DNA from 3 places in the Streptomyces mirabilis genome. Region 1 is predicted to be linked to each of the others. Evidence: riboswitches for the same ligand, from Rfam matches in the RefSeq annotation. Region 1 holds a riboswitch; each other region holds the start of a gene.
What was found. Region 1 has a riboswitch for cyclic di-AMP ahead of SMIR_RS15085 (transglycosylase SLT domain-containing protein). Riboswitches for the same ligand answer to the same signal wherever they lie in the genome.
Positions count from the first base shown of each region.

Region 2: another riboswitch for cyclic di-AMP. It lies ahead of SMIR_RS34885 (C40 family peptidase); the one in region 1 lies ahead of SMIR_RS15085 (transglycosylase SLT domain-containing protein).
Region 3: another riboswitch for cyclic di-AMP. It lies ahead of SMIR_RS14030 (C40 family peptidase); the one in region 1 lies ahead of SMIR_RS15085 (transglycosylase SLT domain-containing protein).

Region 1 is NZ_CP074102.1:3,427,461-3,435,167, reverse strand. Features, by position in the region: gene fahA (fumarylacetoacetase) at 1-459, opposite strand, end outside; gene SMIR_RS15100 (carboxylate--amine ligase) at 805-2,076, shown strand; gene SMIR_RS15095 (FAD-dependent oxidoreductase) at 2,104-3,306, shown strand; gene SMIR_RS15090 (HAD family hydrolase) at 3,609-4,556, shown strand; gene SMIR_RS15085 (transglycosylase SLT domain-containing protein) at 4,550-5,260, opposite strand; cyclic di-AMP (ydaO/yuaA leader) riboswitch at 5,265-5,423, opposite strand; gene SMIR_RS15080 (hypothetical protein) at 5,696-6,019, opposite strand; gene SMIR_RS15075 (CocE/NonD family hydrolase) at 6,003-7,707, opposite strand, start outside.
Region 2 is NZ_CP074102.1:7,863,925-7,871,631, forward strand. Features, by position in the region: gene SMIR_RS34880 (hypothetical protein) at 1-307, opposite strand, end outside; gene SMIR_RS34885 (C40 family peptidase) at 474-1,919, opposite strand; cyclic di-AMP (ydaO/yuaA leader) riboswitch at 1,976-2,146, opposite strand; gene SMIR_RS34890 (diacylglycerol/lipid kinase family protein) at 2,262-3,623, opposite strand; gene SMIR_RS34895 (response regulator transcription factor) at 3,827-4,531, shown strand; gene SMIR_RS34900 (sensor histidine kinase) at 4,528-6,012, shown strand; gene SMIR_RS34905 (hypothetical protein) at 6,060-6,467, shown strand; gene SMIR_RS34910 (hypothetical protein) at 6,467-6,706, shown strand; gene SMIR_RS34915 (PP2C family protein-serine/threonine phosphatase) at 6,709-7,707, opposite strand, start outside.
Region 3 is NZ_CP074102.1:3,207,790-3,215,496, reverse strand. Features, by position in the region: gene SMIR_RS14055 (LuxR C-terminal-related transcriptional regulator) at 1-668, shown strand, start outside; gene SMIR_RS14050 (hypothetical protein) at 729-1,361, opposite strand; gene SMIR_RS14045 (C40 family peptidase) at 1,499-2,581, opposite strand; gene SMIR_RS14040 (hypothetical protein) at 2,993-3,346, shown strand; gene SMIR_RS14035 (tellurite resistance/C4-dicarboxylate transporter family protein) at 3,426-4,400, opposite strand; gene SMIR_RS14030 (C40 family peptidase) at 4,496-5,665, opposite strand; cyclic di-AMP (ydaO/yuaA leader) riboswitch at 5,673-5,845, opposite strand; gene pcrA (DNA helicase PcrA) at 6,161-7,707, shown strand, end outside.

The DNA of each region.
Region 1 (7,707 bases):
GCCGTGGTAACCGATCGGCAGGTGCTTCCAGTTGGGGGTGAGGGAGTCGGTGGCGTCGGGGCGGAAGATCTGGCCGACGTTCCGGGCGTGGTTCTCGGAGGCGTAGAAGTCGACGTAGTCCGCGACCTCGAAGGGGAGGTGCAGGGTCACCTCGGAGAGGGGGTGCAGGAGGGGCGCGATGGTCTCCCGGTGGGCCGGGACCGTCACCCAGGCGGTGAGTGCGCGGCGTACGTCGGACCAGGCCGTGTGGCCGGCGGCGAGCAGCGGGTTCAGGGTGGGCTGCGCGAGCAGTTCGGCGTACGGGGAGCCGAGTGCCCGGGCGGTCGCTCCCGCGTCGAGGACGTGGTCGCCGAGCCGGACGCCGACGCTCCGCTCGGACGCTCCGGCCCGGGAGAAGACGCCGTAGGGGAGGTTGTGAGGGCCGAAGGGATCGCCCTCGGGGACGTCGAAGGGGGGCATCGGGTGGTGCCTCGCTTTCGTGGTCGTGCGCGCTGTGTGATCCGTGTGATCTGGCTTGGCCGTGTGATCCGCGCGGTGCACGTGTGGGTGTTTCACGTGTTCCGGGTGGTCGCGGCACAGGTTACGGGGGAGTGACGTGCTGTGGCAGTGCCCAGAGAGTTGCCGTGAGTCGCCGCGAGCTGTCTTGAGTCGCAGTGGCAGTACTCGAAGAGTTGCCTCGGCAGTGCCTAAAGAGTTCGCAATGTCCGAATAGGCCTTGTCGGAGGCGGTAGTTCCGGCTTAGCGTCCTTTGGGGACACGGACGGGGTGGGTCCGGTCCGTAGGGGGGGACACGTGGGGGGACCCGTGGCCAGGAGCGTCAGCGGAGTACCGGTCGACGCCGACCGGAACGTTCCGGGCCTGATCGTGAAGTTTGGTGACTATCCGCTGCACCACGGCGGTGTGGGTGCCATCCGTAGTCTGGGCCGCCTCGGCATACCGATGTATGCGATCACCGAGGACCGTTACACGCCTGCCGCGGCCTCGCGCTATCTGCGCCGTGCCTTCGTCTGGCCGACTACGGGGACGGAGGAGCCGGAGCGTCTCGTCGAGGGGCTGCTGCGGATCGGGGCCCGCATCGGGCGGCCGACGGTGCTCGTCCCGACGGACGAGGAGGCGGCCGTCCTGATCGCCGAGCACCAGGAGGAGCTGGGGGAGCGGTTCCTCTTCCCTCGGGTGGACGCCAAACTGCCCCGGCGCCTCGCCAGCAAGCAGGGCCTGCACGAACTCTGTGTGGAACACGGCATCCCCAGTCCGGCGGCGGCCTTTCCGCAGTCGTACGAGGAGATCGTGGCGTTCGCCGAGAGCGCCCGGTTTCCGATCGTCGCCAAGAACCGGGAGGCGTTCGTACGCCGCAGCCAGCCGGCGGTGAACGGGACGACGAGGATCGCGACCCGGGAGGGGCTTCTGTCACTCGCCCGGGACTGGGGTGATCAGCCTGGCGTGATCCTCCAGGAGTACCTGCCCAGGGAGGAGGCAGAGGACTGGATCGTGCACGCGTACTTCGACGCGGACTCGACGCCGCTCGCGATGTTCACGGGCGTGAAGGTCCGCTCCTGGCCGCCGCACGCGGGAATGACGGCGAACGCGTACGTCGTCGACAATCCGGAACTCGCGGACCTCGCCGCGCGTTTCATCAAACAGATCGGCTTCAGCGGCGTCATCGACCTCGACCTGCGCTTCGACCGGCGCGACGGGCGATACAAACTCCTCGACTTCAACCCCCGGATGGGCGCGCAGTTCCGGCTCTTCGAGAACGAGTCGGGGATCGACGTCGTCCGTGCCATGCATCTCAACCTGACCGGGCGCACCGTTCCCGAAGGTGAACAGCGGGCCGGTCACCGGTACATCGTGGAGAACATCGACCTGCCGGCCCTGCTCGCCTACCGGCGCAGCGGCTACACCACCCCGCACGCGCCGGCTCGCGCGAGCGGTACGGAGCTGGCCTGGCTCGCGGGTGACGACCTGCGGCCGTTCTTCACGATGCTCGCGCGCTTCGTGCGGCCGGGCGCGAGGCATCTGTATCAGCTGTGGCGGACCAACCGCCGTGGCAACAGCACCAGTACGACCACGAAGTGACGAAAGTACGTCCTGGGGAGGGACTTCGTGATTCATCCGGTAGCAGTCATCGGTGCCGGCCCGTTCGGCCTGTCCACCGCCGCCCATCTGCGGGCGCGCGGTATCCCGGTGCGCGTGTTCGGCGAGCCCATGGTGAGCTGGCGTGACCACATGCCCGAGGGGATGCTTCTCAAGTCGACTCCGGTCGCGTCCAGCCTCGACGCCCCACAGCCCGGCCACACGATCGCCGACTACTGCGACGCGGCGGGGATCCGCCGGCTCGTCACGGACGAGGACATCATTCCGGTCGAGACGTTCATCGCGTACGGGGAGTGGTTCCAGCAGAAGCTGGTGCCCGAGCTGGAGCGGGTGCGGGTCGTGTCCGTCGACCGCCGGGGCGGCGAGGGCTTCGAACTCAAGCTGGACTCGGGGGAGTCGTTCACGGCGCGGGCGGTCGTCGTGGCCACGGGACTGTACGGACTCGCCCATCTGCCGCCCGAACTCGGCGGCGCGGCGGCGGACGGCCCCACACCCACCGGCCCCGTCTCGCACAGCTCCCAGCACCACGACCTCACCCGGTTCTCCGGCAAGGAGCTGATCGTCGTCGGCGCGGGCCAGTCCGCGCTGGAGACGGCGGCGCTCGCGGCGGAGGCGGGCGCGCAGGTGCGGGTGGTGTCCCGGGGACGAGGCAGGGTCGCCTTCGGCGCGCCGCCCTGGAAGCAGCCGAAGCTGCGCCCCGAGTCGCCCTTCGGACGCGCCTGGTCCCTGTGGGCGCTCAGCTACTACCCGCACCCCTACCGCTATCTGCCCGCTGAGACCCGGCACTACCTGGTCCGCCGAGTCCTCGGCCCCCTCGGCGCGTGGTGGCTGCGCGACCGCTTCGAGGGCAAGGTCGAGGTCAGCGAGGTCTCCGGGATTGTTCGCGCCGACGTCTCCGACGGGCGTCCGGTCCTGACCGTGCAGACCCTGGGGGGCCGGACCGAGGAGGTTTCCGCCGACCATGTCATCGCGGCGACGGGCTATCGCGTCGACATCGCCGCGATGGACTTCCTGGGACACGAGTTGCGTACGGCGCTCGTGGTGAGCCGCGGCACTCCCAAGCTCGGTGCGGGGTACCGCTCCTCGGTGCCCGGGCTGTACTTCACGGGGTTGCCGGCGGCGGCTTCCTACGGGCCGGTGATGCGGTTCGTGTGCGGTACGGAGTTCGCTTCGCCGCGGCTGGCCAAGCACTTGGCGGGCGCGCACGGGTGAGGTGGCCGGGGTCCGTACGGCCGAGGGGGCGGCGGCTTGTGAGCCACGTCCCCGGGCCGGGCCCAACCGGCCGCGCCGGAGCTCGTGTTGGGCTCAGGCAGCCACAGTCACCGCAGCCGCGTCATCCTCTGGAGTGACATTCCGCTCGGAGTCTTTTCGTACCGCCCGCTTCGGTGGGCGGGCAGAAGTGCACTCTGTACGCCCGGTACGCCCCGTACGGTGAACGGCGTTGCTGACGGGATACCGGACGTCGTCCGGTTCACGCCGGGCCGATGAGTCGTTCGATCCGTATTCTTCGGATCATGGCCGCTCCGACTGCATATTCACTTATCGCCACTGACCTGGACGGAACGCTGCTCCGCGGCGACGACACCCTCTCCGACCGGTCCCGGGCCGCGTTGGCGAGGGTGGCCGAGGCGGGCGCCCGGCACCTGGTCGTGACGGGGCGCCCGGCGCCGAGAGTTCGACCGCTGCTCGACGAACTCGGCGGCGCGGGGCTGGCGGTGTGCGGGCAGGGGGCGCAGTTGTACGACGCGGCGGCGGACCGCCTGCTGTGGTCGGTGACCCTGGACAGGGAACTCGCGGAGACCGCGCTCGGGAAGATCGAGGCGGAGGTCGGGCTGCTCTACGCCGCGGTGGACCAGGACGGCGTGGACGGGCTGACGCTCATCGAGCCGGGGTACGTGATGCCGCATCCGACGCTTCCGGCGGTACGGGTGCACCGACGCGACGACCTGTGGACGGAGCCGATCAGCAAGGTGTTGCTCCGTCACCCGTCGCTGTCCGACGACGAGTTGGCATCGGCGGCTCGGGGTGTGGTGGGCTCGCTGGCCACCGTCACCATGTCGGGGCCCGGGACCGTCGAACTCCAGCCATGCGGCGTGACCAAGGCGACCGGGCTGGCGCTCGCCGCCGCCCACCTCGGTCTCACTCCCGCCGCCACCATCGCCTTCGGTGACATGCCCAACGACATCCCCATGTTCGACTGGGCCGCCCGGGGGGTCGCCATGGCCAACGCCCATCCGGAGCTGAAGGCGGTGGCCGACGAGGTGACGCTGTCGAACGAGGACGACGGGATCGCGGTGGTACTGGAGCGGTTGTTCCCGTGCCGGACGGATCGGTTCCGGGAGTCCGGAGAGCCCCGTAGTCCCCGGCAGCCGTCCGAGTCTCCTCGACCCCATCAGCCCCATCAGCTCCGGCAGTCGTACCAGCCCTACCAGCCCTACCAGTCCCACCAGTCCTATCAGTAGGGCCCGTTGACGTTGTCGATCGAGCCGTACTTCGCCGCCGCGTAGTTGCAGGCCGCCGTGATGTTCGCGACCGGGTCGTAGGGGTTCATCGACGTGCCCGGCACGTGGTAGGCCTTGAACGTCGGGTCGATGACCTGGAGGAGGCCCTTGGAGGGGATGCCGGCCTTGGCGTTGGAGTCCCAGTTGTTGATGGCCAGGGGGTTCCCGGAGGACTCGCGCATGACGTTGCGGTGGATGCCGTTGTAGGTGCCGGGGATCTTGGCGCGGGCCATGATGTCCAGCGAGTGCTTGATCCATCCGTCGAGGTTGTTCGCGTACGTCTTCGCAGGGGCCTTGGTGGCGGTGGGCGCCGGGGTCGCCTTGGTGGGGATTTGGACCCTTTTGGTGCCCACGGTCAGGGTGAGGCCCGGGCGGAGCGTCGACGGGTCGGGGCCTATGACCGCGCGGTTGGCGACGTACAGCTTCGCCGCGCCACCGCTCGTGGGGTACTTCTGTGCGATCTTGGCCAGGGTGTCGCCCGCGACCACCTTGTACGTGATGAGCTGGACGTCGGTGGTGGTGGCGGCGGTGGGGGTGGCGGCCTGTGCGCAGGTCGCGCCCACGATCGGAAGGGCGAGCGTGACTCCGCCCAGTCCCGCGGCGAGGATGCCCCGAGTGAGGATGCTGTGGGTCTTGAAGCTGCGGCGTTTGCCTCGTGCGGACATGGCGAATTCCTCTCCGGCGCCTGCGAGGTGAGCTGTCGGGTTCGGGCGGGAGCTGCCCGGCCGCACGGTGTGTGCGACTTCACCCCTAGCCGTTCCGGTGTCCGGATCGGCGGCTTACCTGGGTCCCCCGCTCCTGCCGTGCGCGTGTGGGTGGCTGGGATATTCCGGTCGGCGGCAGGATTGGGCGGTCCGTCCGGATCGACGTGAACGTATGCGAGAGCACATGTCCGGAACAAGCCCTCATTTCCCGGTGTAGATCGCTTTCACCTGCGAAATGCGTGGGAGAAAATGCCCGATTAATCCGGAACGTGACACTCAACTTGCCTTATGCAAAGGGGGAGTCGTCAAAGGGGGATAAAGAGTCCACCCCACGTGGACGTGACCCAACTCACGCGACCAAGCAGAAATAAAGCGGCACTGGCGGCAAATCGGACATCAGGCTTCGAGTGTCCAGGCCGGTGAGGCCGCGGGCGGAGCCGGGCGCACCTCCCACACGGACAGGTCCGTGTCGGGGTCGTCGTCGGGGAGCCGGCCGGCGTTGGGCTTGAAGTAGAGGCCGCGGGCCCAGTATTCGGGGAGTTCGTGGCACATCAGGTCCGGGTAGGGGCCGAACTCCTGCCCCGCGTAAGCCCTGTTGATCCTCGCAACCGCCTCGGCCCGGGGGATCCCGAAGCGCGTGACCATCTCGTCGGCCATCTCGCGGAAGTACGCGAGCATCCCCTCGTCCAGGGCCATCAGGAACTCACCGGTCCGCGCCATGCTCCTCAGGGTTGCCCATGCCGCCGCCGGGACTCCAGTCCGCCGTCCGGGGGATTCGCCTCTCCCACGTCCGATGGAAGACCACCTCGTTGCCGTCCTTGCGGATCAGCTCGTTCGAGGTGATGAACTCCCAGGCGTCGCAGCTGAGTTCGGAGCGTGTCTCGACCCGGGCGTCCCAGGGCAGCTCCGGGCGGTGCAGACGGATCGACCTCGTCGAGCGGGTGCGGGCGGAGAGCGGGTCCGACTCATCGATGGTGTACGTGTCCAGGGCGTCCTCCGTGCATTCGAGGCCGTCCGGGTGGACACGGGTGCCGTCCTGGCGAGGATCGACCTCCACACGCCACTCGCCCCTCGCCACGTCACGGGCGACCAGGCGTTCGGGGCGGGGTTCGTCAAGGGTGGCCGGGGACGTCACCCCCAGGGGCCCGGACTGCTCCGGCTCCTCGAAGGTGATCCCCGGGTCCGACTCCCTTGCTCGCACCGGAAGTTCGAGGGAACTGGCCGCCGGGTCCAGGGCGAACCCCACAGTCGAGCCCGGCTGGGGCCAGATCCACGGCCAGTAGGCGGAGGAGAGGGAGAGCCGGATGCGGTGGCCGGGCGGGAACGCGTAGCCGATGGCGGTCAGGTCGAAAACCACGTCTTCCGTAGAGCCCGGTTTCCAGGAGACCGCCTGGTCGGAGCCGTAGCGCGCTGACAGGTTCAGAGCACCCCGGGTCACCAGCGTCGAGGAGCAGTCGGCAGCGACGTCACACACCCGGGCGATCACCTGGCCCCAGGGGGAGTGGGACGTCAGACGGAGGCGGACCCTCGGGCGCCCCAGGACCCAGGTCTCCCCTGGGACCTCGAACTCGAAGCAGGCCGATCTCGCGTCCTCCTCCCGCTGGTTCGGCGGCAGGTCCGCGTCGTTCCCGTCGGGACGGAAACGGCCCGCGTCCACGCCCGTGTGCTGAGGGGAGCGCACCAGCACCGGTGCGCCCCGCAACGCGTACGCGATCGGGGTCACGGAAGGTGAGGGCCAGGCGGTGTCGCCCACCCAGCGGCCGGGGAGGGACGGGTACGTCGTCGCCGGGGGGTGCGCGGCCATGACGTAGGAGCGCAGGAGGGGCTGCGCCATCACGTCACGGTTGTTCATGCCGGGGTCCGGTTCGGCGGTCGTGCCGGGGTTCGGATGGGCGGTCGTGCCGGGGTTCGGATGGGCGGTCGTGCCGGGGTTCGGACGGGCGGTCGTGCCGGAGTCCGGGTGGGCGGTTGCGCCAGGGCCCCGATCGGCGGTCCCGTCGGGGCCGGGATTGTTGATCGCACCGAGGTCGGGATTGCCGATCACGTCGGGCTCGGGCTCTGGGAGGCTCGTATCGGTCGGCCTGAGCCAGTGGCCCCACCACCTCAGCGTCTCCTGGAGGAAGCCGATTGCCGGGCCCGGCGGCAGGCCCCGGTCCGGGTGCTGGTGGCACCAAGGGCCGATCAGGCCGCGCACGCGGTCGGACGGAAGGCTCTCGACCAGCCGCAGCACCGTGTCGCGGTACGGGTCGTGCCAGCCGCCCACCGCGAGCACGGCGGCCCGGATCCCTCCGTATCCCCCGTCCTCGCGCACACCGGCGTGGCGCCAGTACGCGTCCCGGGTCGGGTGGGGCAGCCACGTATGGATGAACGGTTCCACCGTCTCCAGGCGCTTCACCCACATGTCGCGC
Region 2 (7,707 bases), 4.4 Mb from region 1:
GGTCCCAGGGCCGTTCCGCCTCGGCCACCAGCGTCCAGCGGCTTCCCTCGGCGGCGTGATCGCGCCCGTCCGTCGTGAGCCGTGCGCGAACCGTGACGGCGTCGTCGACCTGCCAGCGCGCCTCGAAGACATGCCCCTCGGAGTCCGAGGAGTTCTCTGCCTCCAGGAAGTCGTGGATCGTCTCGTCGGCCTTCAGCCTCCGCAGGTTCTCCCTGAGGATCTCCTGCGGGGCGGGCCCGACATGGCGCCCGCCGGCCAGCCAGACGGTTTCCGGAGCGGTGGCGCGGGCGGTGGAGGGCTTGGGCATGAGTCACTTTGCGGTGGGAGGCGGCGTGCGCACCCAGTATGGTCAGCGCGGGTGGCGAGCCGGGCGGCGAGGTCCGCGCGGATCACGTACATCCGCTATTGCGAAACTTCGGCCGTTCCGGTGCCTTATGTGTGCTTTGGGGCCTTGGTTGATGTGGCGCCGTCCGTCACGCCGGGCGCAGCGCGCTGTGGATCGCCTTCTGTCCGGCGAAGAAGATGGACTCTTCGCGTATCGAGGCACCGGGGCTGGGGGCGTGGATCATCATGCCGTTCCCGGTGTAGAAGCCGACGTGGCTGACGTTGTCGTAGAAGAAGATCAGGTCGCCGAACTGGATGTCGGTCAGGGGAATCGCCGCACCGGCGGTCGCCTGCCCGTGCACGGTGCGCGGGAGTGCGACCCCGGCGGCCCTCCAGGCGGCCTGGACGAGGCTGGCGGAGTCGTACGAGTCCGGTCCTGTCGCGCCCCAGACACACGGCTTGCCGATCTGCGTACGGGCGAAGGCAAGGGCCTTGGCGGCCTTCCCGCCGTACGCCGACTCCGCGGCGCCGACGGGGCTTACCGTGCCGGTGCCGACGGGCACACCCGCGGCCAGCGGCATCCCCACGCCGAGGGACATGTCCGCGCCGAGCGGCATCCCCGTACCCATGGACATGTCCGTGCCGAGAGGTATCCCCGCGGCCAGGGGCATCCCGGTGCCGAGGGGCATGTCCGGGCCGAGCGTCATTCCCATACCCATGGACGTGTCCGTGCCGAGAGGCATCCCCGCACCCATGGACGTGTCCGTGCCGAGAGGCATCCCCGCACCCATGGGCACGTTCGTGCCGAGCGGCATTCCGGTGCCGAGGGACATGTCCGGGCCGAGCGGGGTCGACTGCTGTCGCTGCCACTCCGCCGCTGCCTGGTTGCGAGCCTGATCCTCCGGGGTGGGCCAGACGCCCTCGGCCGGACGTGACTCGATCGCCGCGGGCCCGGGGTTCCACTGTGCGGCGTGCTTGGACACCAACTCACGAGCCAGCGCCAGTTTCCGCTGGATCTTCTCCTTGGACGTCTTCAACGCGGACTGCCCCGGCGCGGCGGGCAGCGCGGGCAGCAGGGCCGTGGCGGCCTCCTGTGCAGGTTGCGGCGCGGGCTCCGGCGCGGCCGGCAGCGCGGCGACGGCCCTGGCCGTCAACTCGGCCACGGGCCCGGCGGCCGCCTCGGCGGAGGGGCCTGCGGTCAACTCCAGAACGGGGCGGGCGGTCAACTCCCGCCCACGGTTGGTGAGCCCGTCCTCCGGCCGCTTCGCCGGGCCCGTGGGCCGCGCCTCGGCCGGGCGGTTCGGCATCCGGTCGGCCGGCAGCCTGGCCGGCGCGGACGGACCCAGCTGCGTGCGCGCCGCGTCGAACCAGGTCTTGGTGATGTCGTCGAGGGCGGGGTCGCGGCGCCTGCGCGCGGTTTCCGGCGCCGGGTTGACGCGGCCTCGGCTCCCTGTGGTCATCGCGCGGGTCCCGTTGACGAACCCGACGGCGTTCTCGGCCTGGTCGTAGAGGGAGCTGATCCGCTGCTGCACCTCCTCGCGGCTCGGACCGTCCGCGCCACTGAGGGCGGCCGTCGCGCGTGCGGAGTCGGGCATGCCAGGGAGGCTGCCGCCTCCAGGGCGCGGGGTTCGTTCCGGCGCCATGGGAGCCGTACTCCTTCCGTACTCCGCCTACCGGGTCGGCCGTCGGGTTCGGGCGGAAGATTCCGGAAGGCATGCCCTACGGCCCCTGCCCGAGAGGGCAGTTGGGCCGATTCACCCCAAGGTCGGTTGGGTCCCGGTTCCGGTTGCCGCGGGGGCATCGGATTCGGCGGAGGTCGCGCGACCCGGCGAGGTTCGCCGGAGGGAGTCGTGCGGCCTGCCGCCAACTTAGCCAATTTGTGTGCCTGGTGTGAAGATTGGAGCGCGAACTGTCCGATATGTAATTGTGACCTTCGTCTACGTGTCCCGGCCACGACCAGGATGTCGTACGACCGCCGTGCGCCCCACGGTCGCCGCGAGCGTGCGCAACCGGCGCCAGTCCAAAGGGGGTTGGACCTCCGGTACGCCGGGCCGTTCCTTGGGGACGCGGACGCGCAGGGCGCCGGGTTCGACGCGGCAGTGGACTGGGGCGGGCAGGACCAGGGCCTCGCCGTCGATGCCGGCCTCGACTTCCGCGCGGTCGGCGTCGATGACCACCTCACGGGTGGTCAGGACCGCGAGTCCGTCCGGCGCGGGGTCCAGTACGAGCGCGGCGGCCTCGGCCGCGCTGTCCACCGTGATGCCGAGGACACCGAGCAGCCCGGAGTCGAGCCGTTCGCGGCGGCCGAGACCGGCCGGATCGTTGGTCCGGTAGGGGTTGTTGCTCACCAGCACGGCCTGCGGGGCGTCGAGCGTCGTGTCGCCGGCGCGGGCGGTCAGTCGCGGCCCGCGCTGGCGGGTGAGCAGGTCGGGCAGGAGGTCCAGGATGGTGCCGATCTTGTCGTCGCGGTACGCGGGACTCTGCACGACCGCCGCGTACGCGCCGAAGGAGGCGTTGTTGACGAACGGGTGGCCGCCGGCGAAGCCGAGGTCCACGCGGAGTTCGACGCCGTCGGTGAGGGCGTCCAGGCAGGACGCCGGGTCGTCGCGGTCGAGGCCGAGGTCCATGGCGAAGTGATTGCGGGTGCCGGCGCAGACCACCAGGAACGGCAGACCGTGTTCGGCGGCGACGGCCGCGACCAGCGCCTGGGTACCGTCACCGCCGGCGACGCCCAGCAGATCCGCGCCGTCCGCGACGGCGGCCCGGGCCAGCGCGGTGACGTCCTGGTGCTTCTCCGGGTCGAGGAGCACGACCTGCGCGCCGAGCCGCTCCGCCTTCTCCCGCAGTCCGAACCTCGCCACCTTGCCGCCTCCGGAGTGCGGGTTCATGAGGAGGAAGGGGCGCCGCGGCGGTGGTGCCCTGCGTTCCTTCGGGCGCGGGGCGCGCGTCCGGTCGCCCCGCAGGGCGTACCGGCCGCTCCAGACGGCCACGGTCCACAGCGCCAGGGACACGGGGACGGCCCAGAGCAGGCCGGCCACGGCGAACAGGGTGAGCACGGCGCCGGGCGCGACGGCCGCCAGCACGGCCGCCACCCAGCGGAGCGGGCCGCGCCGGGTCAGCGCCCACCACAGCGCCGCCGCCGTGACGGCCACGCCGAGGAGCACGGCCAGGAGCAGCAGTACGCCGTCCACGCCTCCGTAAGCGAGCGGCAGCAGGACCGCCAGCGCCGCCGTGACCAGCGCGGCCCTGGCCGCCCACCGTTTCCCGTGGCCGACCCGCCCGCTCGCATCCACACCCATCGACACAGTCGTATGCAACCGCCGGGTCAGGCCCCGCGCAACCGCCGCGCTCTGCGAGGGCACACGCCAACCGGGGCCGGCCCGGGCGATTCTCACCGATCCCTTGGCCGACCCCTCGGGGCCGGGACCGTCGAGGCTGATGCACGATGGGCGGCGGCGAGCCCCGGCGGTGCGCCGGGGTGTGGCGGGGAGGGGCAGTGGTGATGAGTGGGCAGCGCGGCCGTGTTCTGGTCGTGGACGACGACGCGGCGATCCGCCGCTCGCTGGAGCGCGGACTGAGGCTCGGCGGATTCACCGTGGACCTGGCCGACGGGGGGCGGCCGGCCCTGGCGGTGGCCCGGCGGACACCGCCGGACGTGATCGTGCTGGACATCTCGATGCCCGACCTCAGCGGCATCGAGGTGTGCAGGACACTGCGGGACGAGGACAACGACGTACCCGTGCTGATGCTCTCCGCACTCGACGAGACCGCCGACCGGATCGCCGGGCTGCAGGCGGGCGGGGACGACTACCTCGTCAAGCCCTTCGCCCTGCAGGAACTGGTCCTGCGCCTGGAGGCACTGCTGCGGCGCAGGCCGCCACGGGACAGCGGCACCGTACGGGTCGGCGGGCTGCTCCTGGATCCCGCCGCCCGGGGGGTGAGCCTCGACGGGCGGCCGGTGGAACTGACCCGACGCGAGTTCGAGCTGCTCCACTTCCTCGCCCGCAACGCAGGCATCGTGCTCAGCCGGGACCAGCTCCTCGATCGCGTATGGGGCTACGACTTCGAGGTGCGCACCGACGCGGTGGACACCTTCGTCAGCTATCTGCGCCGCAAACTGGAGACGTCGGGGCGCTCCCGGATCATCCACACCGTACGAGGCGTGGGCTTCGTCCTGCGCGACGACGACCCGGGGGAGCGGCCGTGAGACTGTCCACGCGGATCGCCCTGGCCGTCGGCGCCACCGTGCCCGTACTGGTTCTGGCCACCGGCTGGCTGCTGCTGCGGCTGGTCGCCGCTGATCTGCACGACCAGCAGGACACGCATCTGCGCGAGCGCGCGGTGGCCGTAGCCAAGGACGCCCGGGGGCTGCTGCGCGCGAGCGCCGCCGACCGCTCGGCGGCGGTGGAGCAGGCCCGCGAACGCCGGCTTTTCACCTCGGCCCTGGACGTGGGCGTACGGCTGACCGGCCCCGAGGGGACCTTCACGGGCGGCCCGCAACCGGCGGCCGACGTGGCGCTGCCCGTCAGGGCTCCCGTCCCGGTCACCCTCCGTGCCGACGGCAGGAGCTGGCGGATCCTGTCGACCCGGGTGACCGGGTCGCGCCCGGGTGTGCGCGGCACCCTGTGGCTGTTCGCGTCCGACACCGCCGCCGACACCCAGGTACGCCTGGTCCGACGGCGCGCGGTGACCGTCGCCCTGCTCGCCGCACCGCTGTCCGGGCTGCTCGCCTGGGCCGTCGCCACCCGGGCGAGCACACCGCTGCGCCATCTGCAACGCCGGGCGAGCGGCCTCGACCCCCGTTCAAGTTCCACCCGCCTGGACCACACCCCGACGCGGATCGCCGAGGTCGACGACCTCGCGCGCACCCTGCAGACCGTCCTGGCCCGCTACGACGAGCAGGCGGCCAGGACCGCCGAGGCTCTGGCCACCGCCCGCTCCTTCGCCTCGGCGGCCTCGCACGAACTGCGCACCCCGTTGATGAGCATGCAGACCAACCTGGAGATCCTCACCGAGCATCCGGAACTCGCCGGACCCGACCGTGACGAAGTGCTGCACGACCTGAGCCGCGAACACGCACGCCTCCTCGGGGTCCTCGTCATGCTGCGCGACCTCGGCCGCGCAGACCTCGTCGAGGCGGACGCCTTCGGCCCGGTCGACCTCGCCGACCTCGTCGAAGCGAGCACGGAGGAACAGCGGCGACGCCATCCGCACGCACGGGTGGCCGGCCACTGCGCACCGGGGCTGCGTGTGCACGGCTGGGAGGCGGGACTGCGGAGCCTGGTGGACAACCTGCTCGTCAACGCCCTGGTCCACGGACACACGGACGGGCAGCCTCCGCAGGTCGAGGTGACCTTGCGCGCGAGCGGCGCCGACGCGCTCCTCGTCGTAGACGACCGGGGCCCGGGTATCCCGCCCGCGCTGCGCACCGAGGTCTTCGAACGTTTCCGCCGCCGACCGGACAGCCCCGGCTCCGGCCTCGGACTGACCCTGGTCGCCCAGCAGATCGCCCTGCACCGGGGCGGGATCCGGGTACTGGACCGGCCCACGGGTCCGGGCACCCGCGTCGAGGTCACCCTGCCGCTGAGCGACGGCTCCGCGGACGCGGGGGCCACGCTTCCGCTCCCGCGCAACTGGATGATCACGACCGCCGACCGGCCACAAGAATTCCACAAAGACGGCTCCTAGTTTTCCGGGCGAGAGGGCAGTCGCCCGTGAACGCGGAGGAGTTCGTCATGCCAAGCACCAGGAAGACCATGATCTCGGTCGTCTCGTTGGTCGCCGCCGGGTCGCTGTTCGGCGCCGCCGGCGCGGCCACGGCCGACGCCGCGACTCCCGCGCCGTCCGGCACCCCCACGGGCGACGGCGCGGCGGCGCTCTGCAAGCGCGCGCCGAAGATCGACCGGCGGATCGACCGGATCCTCACCCGGCTGCGCGCGGACGCTTCCCAGCGTGGCTCCATCGCCCGTCTCGAGCAGCGGGTGGCGAACGCCAAGTCCGCGGGGCACACCCAGATCGAGACCTACCTGAACGACCGGCTCACCTTCCGGCGTTCCCTGGTCCCCACCCTGGAGACCCGCCAGAAGGACCTGGCCGACGTCGAGAAGTGGTGCGGCGCCCACGACAACGGTCGTACGAACTGATGCGCGCGCGCCACACCGTGCCGGCGGTACTGGCCGCCCTGCTGTTCCTGGCCGGATGCGGCCACGGCGGGAGCGCGCAGAGTGCACAGAGCACGCAGGGCACGGGGACCGCACAGGGCACGCAGACCACTCGGCAGCCCGCACCCACTTCCTCCGCGGACCTCGGTCACCTGCGGAAACTCGTCGACGGCGCCGATTCCGCGGCGAGCGCGGCGGAGTCGGACATGGCCCGGGAGTGAGGTCAGCGTTCCGCCGACGGGGGCGGCGATCCGCCGGCGTGGAGCCGGTGGTGGCCGTCGGCGGGGCGGGTGGTGAAGTGCGGTCGATGCGGGTGATGGGAGGCGGTGCGTTCGATGATCAGGAGGGCGGCGTCGTCGCCGGGGTGGTCGCCGACGTGCGCGAGGAGGTCGTCGTGGATGTGCCGCAGCAGGGCGTCGGGGCCGGCGGCGGGAAAGGAGGCGACCCTCTCGGCGAGCGGGTAGAAGGCGCCCGACGGTGAGCGGGCTTCGATGACGCCGTCGGTGTAGAGCAGGAGGACGTCACCGGTTTCGAAGGTGAACGGGTCGGGGCGGTGGCTCGCGGCGGGCAGCTCGCACATGCCCAGCGGGGGGACGGGGTGGCGCGCGTACAGGACCGTGACCTCGCGGTCGCGCAGCAGGAGAGGCGGTGGATGACCGCAGTTGATCATCCAGGCCTCCGACCCCTCGTCGGGGATGTCCAGCACGAGCGCGGTGGTGAAGTGCTCGCCCGGGTCGTGCTCGGTGTCGGCCACGTCCTCCAGGTCGCGGCACACGCTGACCTCCAGTGCCGCCGTGAGCTCGGGCAGGCTGGCGTACCGGTGAGCGCCCTCACGGAACGATCCCAGCACCACCGAGGCCTCGCCGATGGAGGCCAGCCCCTTGCCGCGTACGTCCCCGATGATCACCCGCGTGGAGGACTGGGCGGAGCGGGCGACCGCGAACAGGTCGCCGCCGATCTGCGTCTCGTCCTCGGCGGCCAGATACAGCCAGGCCACGCGCAGGGGCCCGATCCGGCGGGGCGGCGGTCGAAGCAGGACCCGCTGCGCCGTCTCGGCCACCGACCGCGCCCGGCTCAGCTCTCGGGCGCGCCGCTCGCGTACATGGCAGACGAAGACCACCAGCGCGGAGAGCACGGTCAGGGCGATGATCTGCGCGATGTGGTTGGCGGTGGTCAGCCCGCCGTGGAACACCGCGATGAAGACCTGGGCGGCCACGGCCAG
Region 3 (7,707 bases), 220 kb from region 1:
CGGGCGGCCGTCGTGTGCGGGTCGTGCTCGTCGACGACCACCGCATGTTCCGTACGGGAGTGCAGGCCGAGATCGGAGAGACCGAGCGGACCGGCGTCGAGGTGGTCGGTGAGGCCGCGGACGTCGACCAGGCGGTCACGGTCATCACGGCCACCCGGCCCGAGGTCGTCCTGCTGGACGTCCATCTGCCGGGCGGCGGCGGTGTCGAAGTGCTGCGCCGCTGCGCCCCGTTGATGGCCGACGCCCGGCAGCCGGTCCGATTCCTCGCGCTCTCCGTGTCGGACGCCGCGGAGGACGTCATCGGCGTGATCCGCGGCGGCGCCCGTGGGTACGTCACCAAGACCATCACCGGCACCGACCTGGTGGACTCCGTCTTCCGTGTCCAGGACGGCGACGCGGTCTTCTCGCCCCGCCTGGCCGGATTCGTCCTGGACGCGTTCGCCTCCACCGACGCCCCGCCCGTCGACGAGGACCTCGACCGTCTCACCCAGCGCGAGCGCGAGGTCCTGCGTCTCATCGCCCGCGGTTACGCCTACAAGGAGATCGCCAAGCAGCTGTTCATCTCGGTGAAGACGGTCGAGTCGCACGTCTCGGCGGTCCTCAGGAAGCTCCAGCTGTCCAACCGCCACGAGCTGACCCGATGGGCCACGGCGCGTCGGCTGGTCTAGCCGATCGCGTCGTGAGGGTTCAGGGCCACGTCCACTGAGCCCGCCGGAGGTGCCCGGTGCCTACCGGTGTTTCGCGTCGGGCGCCGGGCCCAGTATCCGTAGCGCCCAGCGGTAGTGGCGTACGGCCTTCACGATGCCGATGAGGCCGGTCAGCCACAGGATCAGGCCGATGCCCATGCCCTGGACGACATCGCTGTACAGGGCGTGGCCGGGCTCGGCCCGCGCGGCCGCCGTGAAGGACGTCCAGGCACCGATCGCGCAGACGCCGAGCGAGGAGAGCAGCCAGAAGAGGCTGAGGCCGGGGGAGCGGAGCCGGGAGTCGGTCGCGGGGTGCCGGTCCAGCTCGGACCAGGCGTCGAGCAGTCGGTGTATGTGGTGGTCCCGGCGGACGGAGAGGGCGACGGCGACGACGGTCGGGGCGAGCGCGGCCAGGCCCAGCAGGGCGAAGAGCGGGCCCAGGACGAAACCGGTGGGGTCGCGCTGCTCGAGTTGTCGCAGCGGCAGCACCAGCAGCGCCCAGCCGACGATCGCCGCGAGCGCCAGCAGCCAGAGCAGCAGCACCCGGTGCACCCCCAGGCTCCGCCGGCGCAGCTCCTCCAGCGCCCGCCCCCGGTCGGCCAGCAGCGCGGCCCGGTCCGGCCAGGTCCTGATGTGCGCGGGCGGCGGCGGAGGCGGCAGCAGAGAGCCGGGCATCAGAACCTCTCGGACGACGGAGCGTCGACGGAACGACGGTGGGACGACGGAGCGATGACGACGGAAACAGAGTCCGCGCCGACGCTACCGTGATCCACTTCTCCGTCCGCACCACACCGCGGTCGCCCCCGCGTCTTTCACGCCACTCGGGTGGCTCCCGCGAACGGCATCTCGTCGACCGGCGCCAGCCGCACGGGCGCCGACGGGTTCGGGGCGTGGATCATCTGGCCGTTGCCCACGTAGATGCCCACATGGCTGATTCCCGAGTAGAAGAACACCAGGTCACCGGGGAGGAGTTCGGACCGCGAGACCCGGCGTCCGGCGTTGATCTGCGCGTACGTCGTGCGCGGCAGCGAGATGCCCGCGGCGCGGTACGCGGCCTGGGCCAGGCCCGAGCAGTCGAAGGCGTCGGGCCCGGTGGCGCCCCAGACGTAGGGGCTGCCGAGCTTCCCGTAGGCATACGCGACGGCCTCCGCCGCACGGGAGTTGGGCGCCGCGACGGAGCCGGGCGACGACACCGGGCCGAGGTCCCGCGCGGCGGAGCGCGAGGCGCGCTGCCCGGCGCTTCCCGTACCCCCGGCCGCTCCCAGGTCCCCGAGCTGCGCGCGCTGCTCGTCGGTGAGCCGCGACAGCAGTTGCCGCGCCGTGTTCAGCTTCCCGGTGATCGTCTTCTTGGCCCGCTTCAGCTCCGCCTGACGCGACTTGAGTGAGGCCAGCTCGACATGCGCGGCCCCGCGCAGCTGCTCGATCTCCCGCAGCTGCTTGCGCACCCGGGCCACGGCCTCCGCCTGTCGGCTGCCGGCCCGCTCGGCGAACGCGGCCCCTTCCAGGTACTGGTCGGGGTTGTCGGAGAGCGCGAGTTGCAGCGCGGGGTCCAGGCCTCCGCTGCGGTACTGCGCGGCGGCGATCGAACCCAGCGCGTCCCGAGCCGTGTTGAGCCGGTCCTCCCTGCGCGCCGCCTCGTCACGCAGCGCGTTCAGCCGCTGCTCGGCCTTGTCTGCCTTGTCCTTCGCGCCGTCGTACTTCTGGGTGGCGACCTCCGCCTCCTCGTACAACTTGTCCACCTTGGCCTTCACCTGTGCCGGCGACAGCTGCGGGTCCGCGTGCCCCGTCCCGTCGAAGCCCGTCGCCGTGGCCGCTCCCGCGAGGGCGATGGTCGCGGCTGTGCGGGCCGTGTTTCCACCGAGCGAGCGCTGTCTGGGCTTTCGGTGCGCTGCCACGAGGGCCCACATCCTTCCCGGGACTTGCGTACGACCGCCGGGGACGAGCGCGGTCAGCGGGGACACGTCCGGCGGCGGCCCCACACAGGGGGAGCGGGCCGCCGCCGGACCTTTCTCGGCGGTGGTGTCCGGCTGCCGCCCCTGGCCCGGGCGGCGGTGGGGAGCCGGCCACCTGGTGGAGGACGCTAAACCTGAGAGTGATGTCCCGGTAACGTCATGTACGGAAGTGGCGCCACTGGATCGCGGGGTGACCGCATGTGACCGTGATCCCGGCCCGGCGCCGTCGACTTCACGCGGTGTGATGACCGATGGGGCGGTTCCGGGACAATCGGTGGTTCCCGGGTGGTAGTGGTCTACAGGGGGTGGGCCGGTGACAAGAGGGGTGAGGGCCGCCGATTAGGCTCCGGCTCCATGGACGTACTCATCCATCTCTTCGTCGGCCTGCACATCATCGGCATCGCCTCGCTCCTCGGCGGTTTCCTCACCCAGATGAAGGCGATGGGCCAGGGCACCGCCCGGTTCGTCCCCGCCATGCTGTACGGCGCGCTGACCATGCTGGTCACGGGCGTCGCCCTCGTCGGCCTCAACCAGGCCGACGACCACTCGGTCAACACCATCAAGATCGGCGTGAAGCTCGCCCTGCTGATCGTGATCCTCGGGCTCGTCTATGTGAAGCGGGACGACGAGAAGGTGGACAAGGGCCTGTTCGGGCTCGTAGGGCTGCTCACGACCGCGAACATCTTCATCGCGGTGCTCTGGACCTGACGGCCCCCCGAAGGCCCCCACGGACGGCTACGGCGCTTCCGGACATCTGACGGCTACGGCTCGTGCGGACGCCCGACGCCTACGGCTCCTGAGGACGCCTGACCGCTACGACCACCACCGCCAGCCACGCCGCGACCGAGATCCACAGCAGTACCTGCCCGAGCCCCCTGAGCCAGCCGACGCCGATGGCGGCCGCGACCGACAGCGCCGCCACCGCCGTCATCCCCAGCGGGAACACGGTCGCCCAGCGCAGCACGTCGTAGCGCGGGCGGGGCCACCGGGCCTCCGCCACGGCCAGCACGCAGTACGAGCCGAGGACGAGCACGAGCAGCGCCTCGGTCACCCAGCGCAGCACGCCGTTGTCGTCGTTGTTCCACAGGTAGATGTTCGCCTGGTACGCGAGGATCAGCTTCGACCCCGCCAGCGCCGAGATGGCGAGCGCGCCGGCCGCGACCCACTGGTCCCCGGCGCCCGTGGCGACCTCGCGGTAGTCGAAGTAGAACATCGCCAGCGCGTAGAGCAGGAGCCCCAGCCAGAACAGCACCAGCGCGGTGTGCGCGAGCCAGTCCGTGTGCGTCGCGGGGGCGAGCGTCGCGCCGAGCACCGCGAGCCCCTGCGTGGCCACACAGCCGAGGAACACCGCTCCGGGCATACGGGGCCGCCATTGCCGTACGACCAGGAAGAGCAGCCCGGGCCAGAGCACCGCCGACAGGGCGAGCAGGGCCTCGGCCGGCACCTCCCACCCCAGCGTGACCAGCCGCGTGCCGAGCACGGTGGTCGCCGCGACCGCGGTGAGCGCGCCCGGCGCAGCGGCCTCCGCCAGCCACCGCTCCCGTTCCCGCAGCAGCCGTACGACGAAGGCCGCGGCGAGCCCGAGCCAGCCGACGGCCGCCAGGGCCAGCACGATCCGGGACAGGATCTCGTAGCCGGTCTGCTCCAGCCCGATCGAGATGATGCCGGTGGCCAGGATCGCGGCTCCGGCGCCCGGCGGACTCTGCGCCCACCAGGTGCGCAGGCCGGTCCACCGGGGGCCGGGCGGGGAGATGGCTGACATGGGCCCGATGCTAAGGACCTTCGAGCGGGTTGGCGGCGGGCCACGCGCGCGTGGAGTCCGATGAGCCCCACGCGCGCGTGCCGGGCGCCGGGGCGTTAGGCCGGACGCACCACGCTGTGGATGATTGACTCACCGCCGTAGAAGATCGACTCCTCGCGGACGTACGCGCCCGGCTTGGGGGCGTGGATCATCATGCCGTTGCCGATGTAGAGGCCGACGTGGCTGATGTCGTCGTAGAAGAAGACGAGGTCACCGGGCTTGATATCGGCGAGCGGGACCGTCGTGCCCACGTTGACCTGGTCCCAGGTGGTACGCGGGAGATCGACGCCGGCGGCCTTCCAGGCGGCCTGGGTGAGGCCGGAGCAGTCGTAGGAGCCGGGCCCGGTCGCGCCCCAGACGTACGGCTTGCCGATCTGGGTGCGGGCGAAGGCGAGGGCCTTGTCGGCCTTGGCGGTGTACGAGGAGTCGGTGGCCGAACTCCCCGAGGTGCCCGAGGTGCCGGTGGTCCCGGAGGTCGTCTGCTGCTGGGCGGCCGCCTCCTGGGCCTTCTTCTCCGCCGCGGCCTGCTGCTGCGCCAGTTCCGCCGCCTTGCGGTCGGCCGCTTCCTGCTTCTTCTTCTCGATCGCCGCGAGCCGCGCCTTCTCCTCGGCGGTCAGCTTCGAGAGCAGGTCGCGCGCCTCGGCGAGCTTGCGCTGCACGTCGGCCTTGGACGTCTTCAGCGCACTTTGCGTCGTGGTGAGCGTCTGCAGGCTCTGGGAGGCCTCCGCGCGCTTCTTGGTGGTGGCGGCCTGCTCGGTGATGTAGTCGTCGACGGCCACCTTCTGGCGGCTGGTCAGCCGGTCCATCAGCTGGGTCTGGTCGAAGTAGTCCTGTGGATTGTCGGCCAGCAGGAGGGTCGCGGTGTCGGGGGCGGAGGCACCGGTGCGGTACTGCGCCGCGGCGAACGAACCCAGCTCCTCGCGCGCGGTGTTGAGCTTCTCGGTGCGCTGGGCCACGTCGTCGAGGAGGGAGTCGACGCGCTTGCGCTGCTGCGCGGTCTTCTCCCTCGTCGCGTTGTACTTCTCGGTCGCCGCCTCGGCCTGGTGGTAGAGGTCGTCGACCTTCTTCTCGACCTCTTCGACGCTCGGCTTGGGATCGGCCGAGGGCGCGGCGTTCGCCGTCTGGGAGAGCAGGGCCACGGAGGTGAGGGCCGCCGTGGCGAGGGCGGGGGTCCGTATACCCGCTATGCGTGTACCCGTAGGACTCCACTTGCGATGCGACGCCAAGGTGGCGACTCCTTCCGTCATCCGCCTACCGAGTTAGCTGTCGGGTTCGGGCGGGTGATTCCGGAAGGTTTGCCCTACGGTCCTTGTCCCAGCGGACAGTTGGACCGATTCACCCCAAGGTCGGTTGGGTCCCCGGCTCCGGCTGCCGCGTGGGCGCACCGGACTCGGCGGAGGCCGCACGGCCCGGCGGTGTTCGCCGGTTGGGTCGAGCGGCCTGCCCGGCACGCTAGCCAACTCATAAGTGTTCTGTGAAGTTTGATGTGCGATATGCCCGATACATTTTCGTGACCTTGATCCTGGAGGCCATTGATCGGGACCGACTGTGGCTGACCGTAATGAAACGATCCTGAACGGTGACGGCGTCCGCGGCGGAAAGAGTGGCGGAAAGGAATCAGGCGCGGTCACGGAAAGAGATCATGCGCGATCGCGGAAAAACCGGTCGGGTTTCCAGGGTGGCCGCGGGTTGTCAGTGGGGCCGCCTAGACTCGGAGAGCGATGAGCAGCCTCTTTGATGACAGCTTTCTGGCGGACCTCCAGCCTTCCGGGGCCCACGAGGAAGAGCCCCCGCCGCCGCCCGAGGACGGGGCGCCGGAGCCGCTTCCGGACGACCTGTTCGGCGGCCGCTTCGACGTGCCCGCGAGCCGGGACGCCTACTACCGCGACGGCGCGCCCCGCCCCGCCGTGGACCCGGCGGCCCTGCTGGACGGGTTGAACGAGAACCAGCGCGCGGCCGTGGTGCACTCCGGCTCCCCGCTGCTCATCGTGGCCGGCGCGGGCTCCGGCAAGACCCGGGTGCTCACCCACCGCATCGCCCATCTGCTGGGCGAGCGTCATGTCCACCCCGGCCAGATCCTCGCGATCACCTTCACGAACAAGGCCGCGGGCGAGATGAAGGAGCGTGTCGAGCAGCTCGTCGGCCCGCGCGCGAACGCGATGTGGGTGATGACCTTCCACAGCGCGTGTGTGCGGATCCTGCGCCGCGAGAGCAAGAAGCTCGGCTTCACCTCCTCGTTCTCGATCTATGACGCCGCCGACAGCAAGCGGCTGATGGCGCTCGTCTGCCGTGACCTGGATCTCGATCCCAAGCGCTTCCCGCCCAAGTCCTTCAGCGCCAAGATCTCGAACCTGAAGAACGAGCTGATCGACGAGGAGGACTTCGCCGCCCAGGCCGCCGACGGCTTCGAGAAGACCCTCGCCCAGGCCTACGCGATGTACCAGTCGCGGCTGCGCGAGGCCAACGCGCTCGACTTCGACGACCTGATCATGACCACGGTCAACCTGCTGCGCGCCTTCCCGGACGTCGCCGAGCACTACCGGCGCCGCTTCCGCCACGTCCTGGTCGACGAGTACCAGGACACGAACCACGCGCAGTACGCCCTGGTCAGGGAGCTCGTCGGCCCGGCCGCCGGTGACCGGCCCGAGGACGCGCCGCCCGCCGAGGGCGAGCTCGGGCCCGCCGAGCTGTGCGTCGTGGGCGACGCCGACCAGTCGATCTACGCCTTCCGCGGCGCGACCATCCGCAACATCCTCCAGTTCGAGGAGGACTACCCGGACGCGACGACGATCCTGCTGGAGCAGAACTACCGCTCCACCCAGACGATCCTGTCCGCCGCCAACGCGGTCATCGAGCGCAATGAGTCCCGCCGCCCCAAGAACCTGTGGACCAACGCGGGCGCCGGTTCGAACATCACCGGCTATGTCGCCGACACCGAGCACGACGAGGCCCAGTTCGTCGCCGACGAGATAGACCGTCTCACCGACGCGGGCGAGGCCAGGGCGGGCGACGTCGCCGTCTTCTACCGGACGAACGCCCAGTCCCGTGTCTTCGAAGAGATCTTCATCCGCGTCGGCCTGCCCTACAAGGTCGTCGGCGGCGTCCGCTTCTACGAGCGCAAGGAGGTCCGGGACGTCCTCGCGTACCTGAGGGTCCTGGCCAACCCCGAGGACTCGGTCCCGATGCGCCGCATTCTGAACGTTCCCAAGCGCGGGATCGGCGAGCGCGCCGAGGCCATGATCGACGCGCTCTCGCAGCGCGAGAAGAT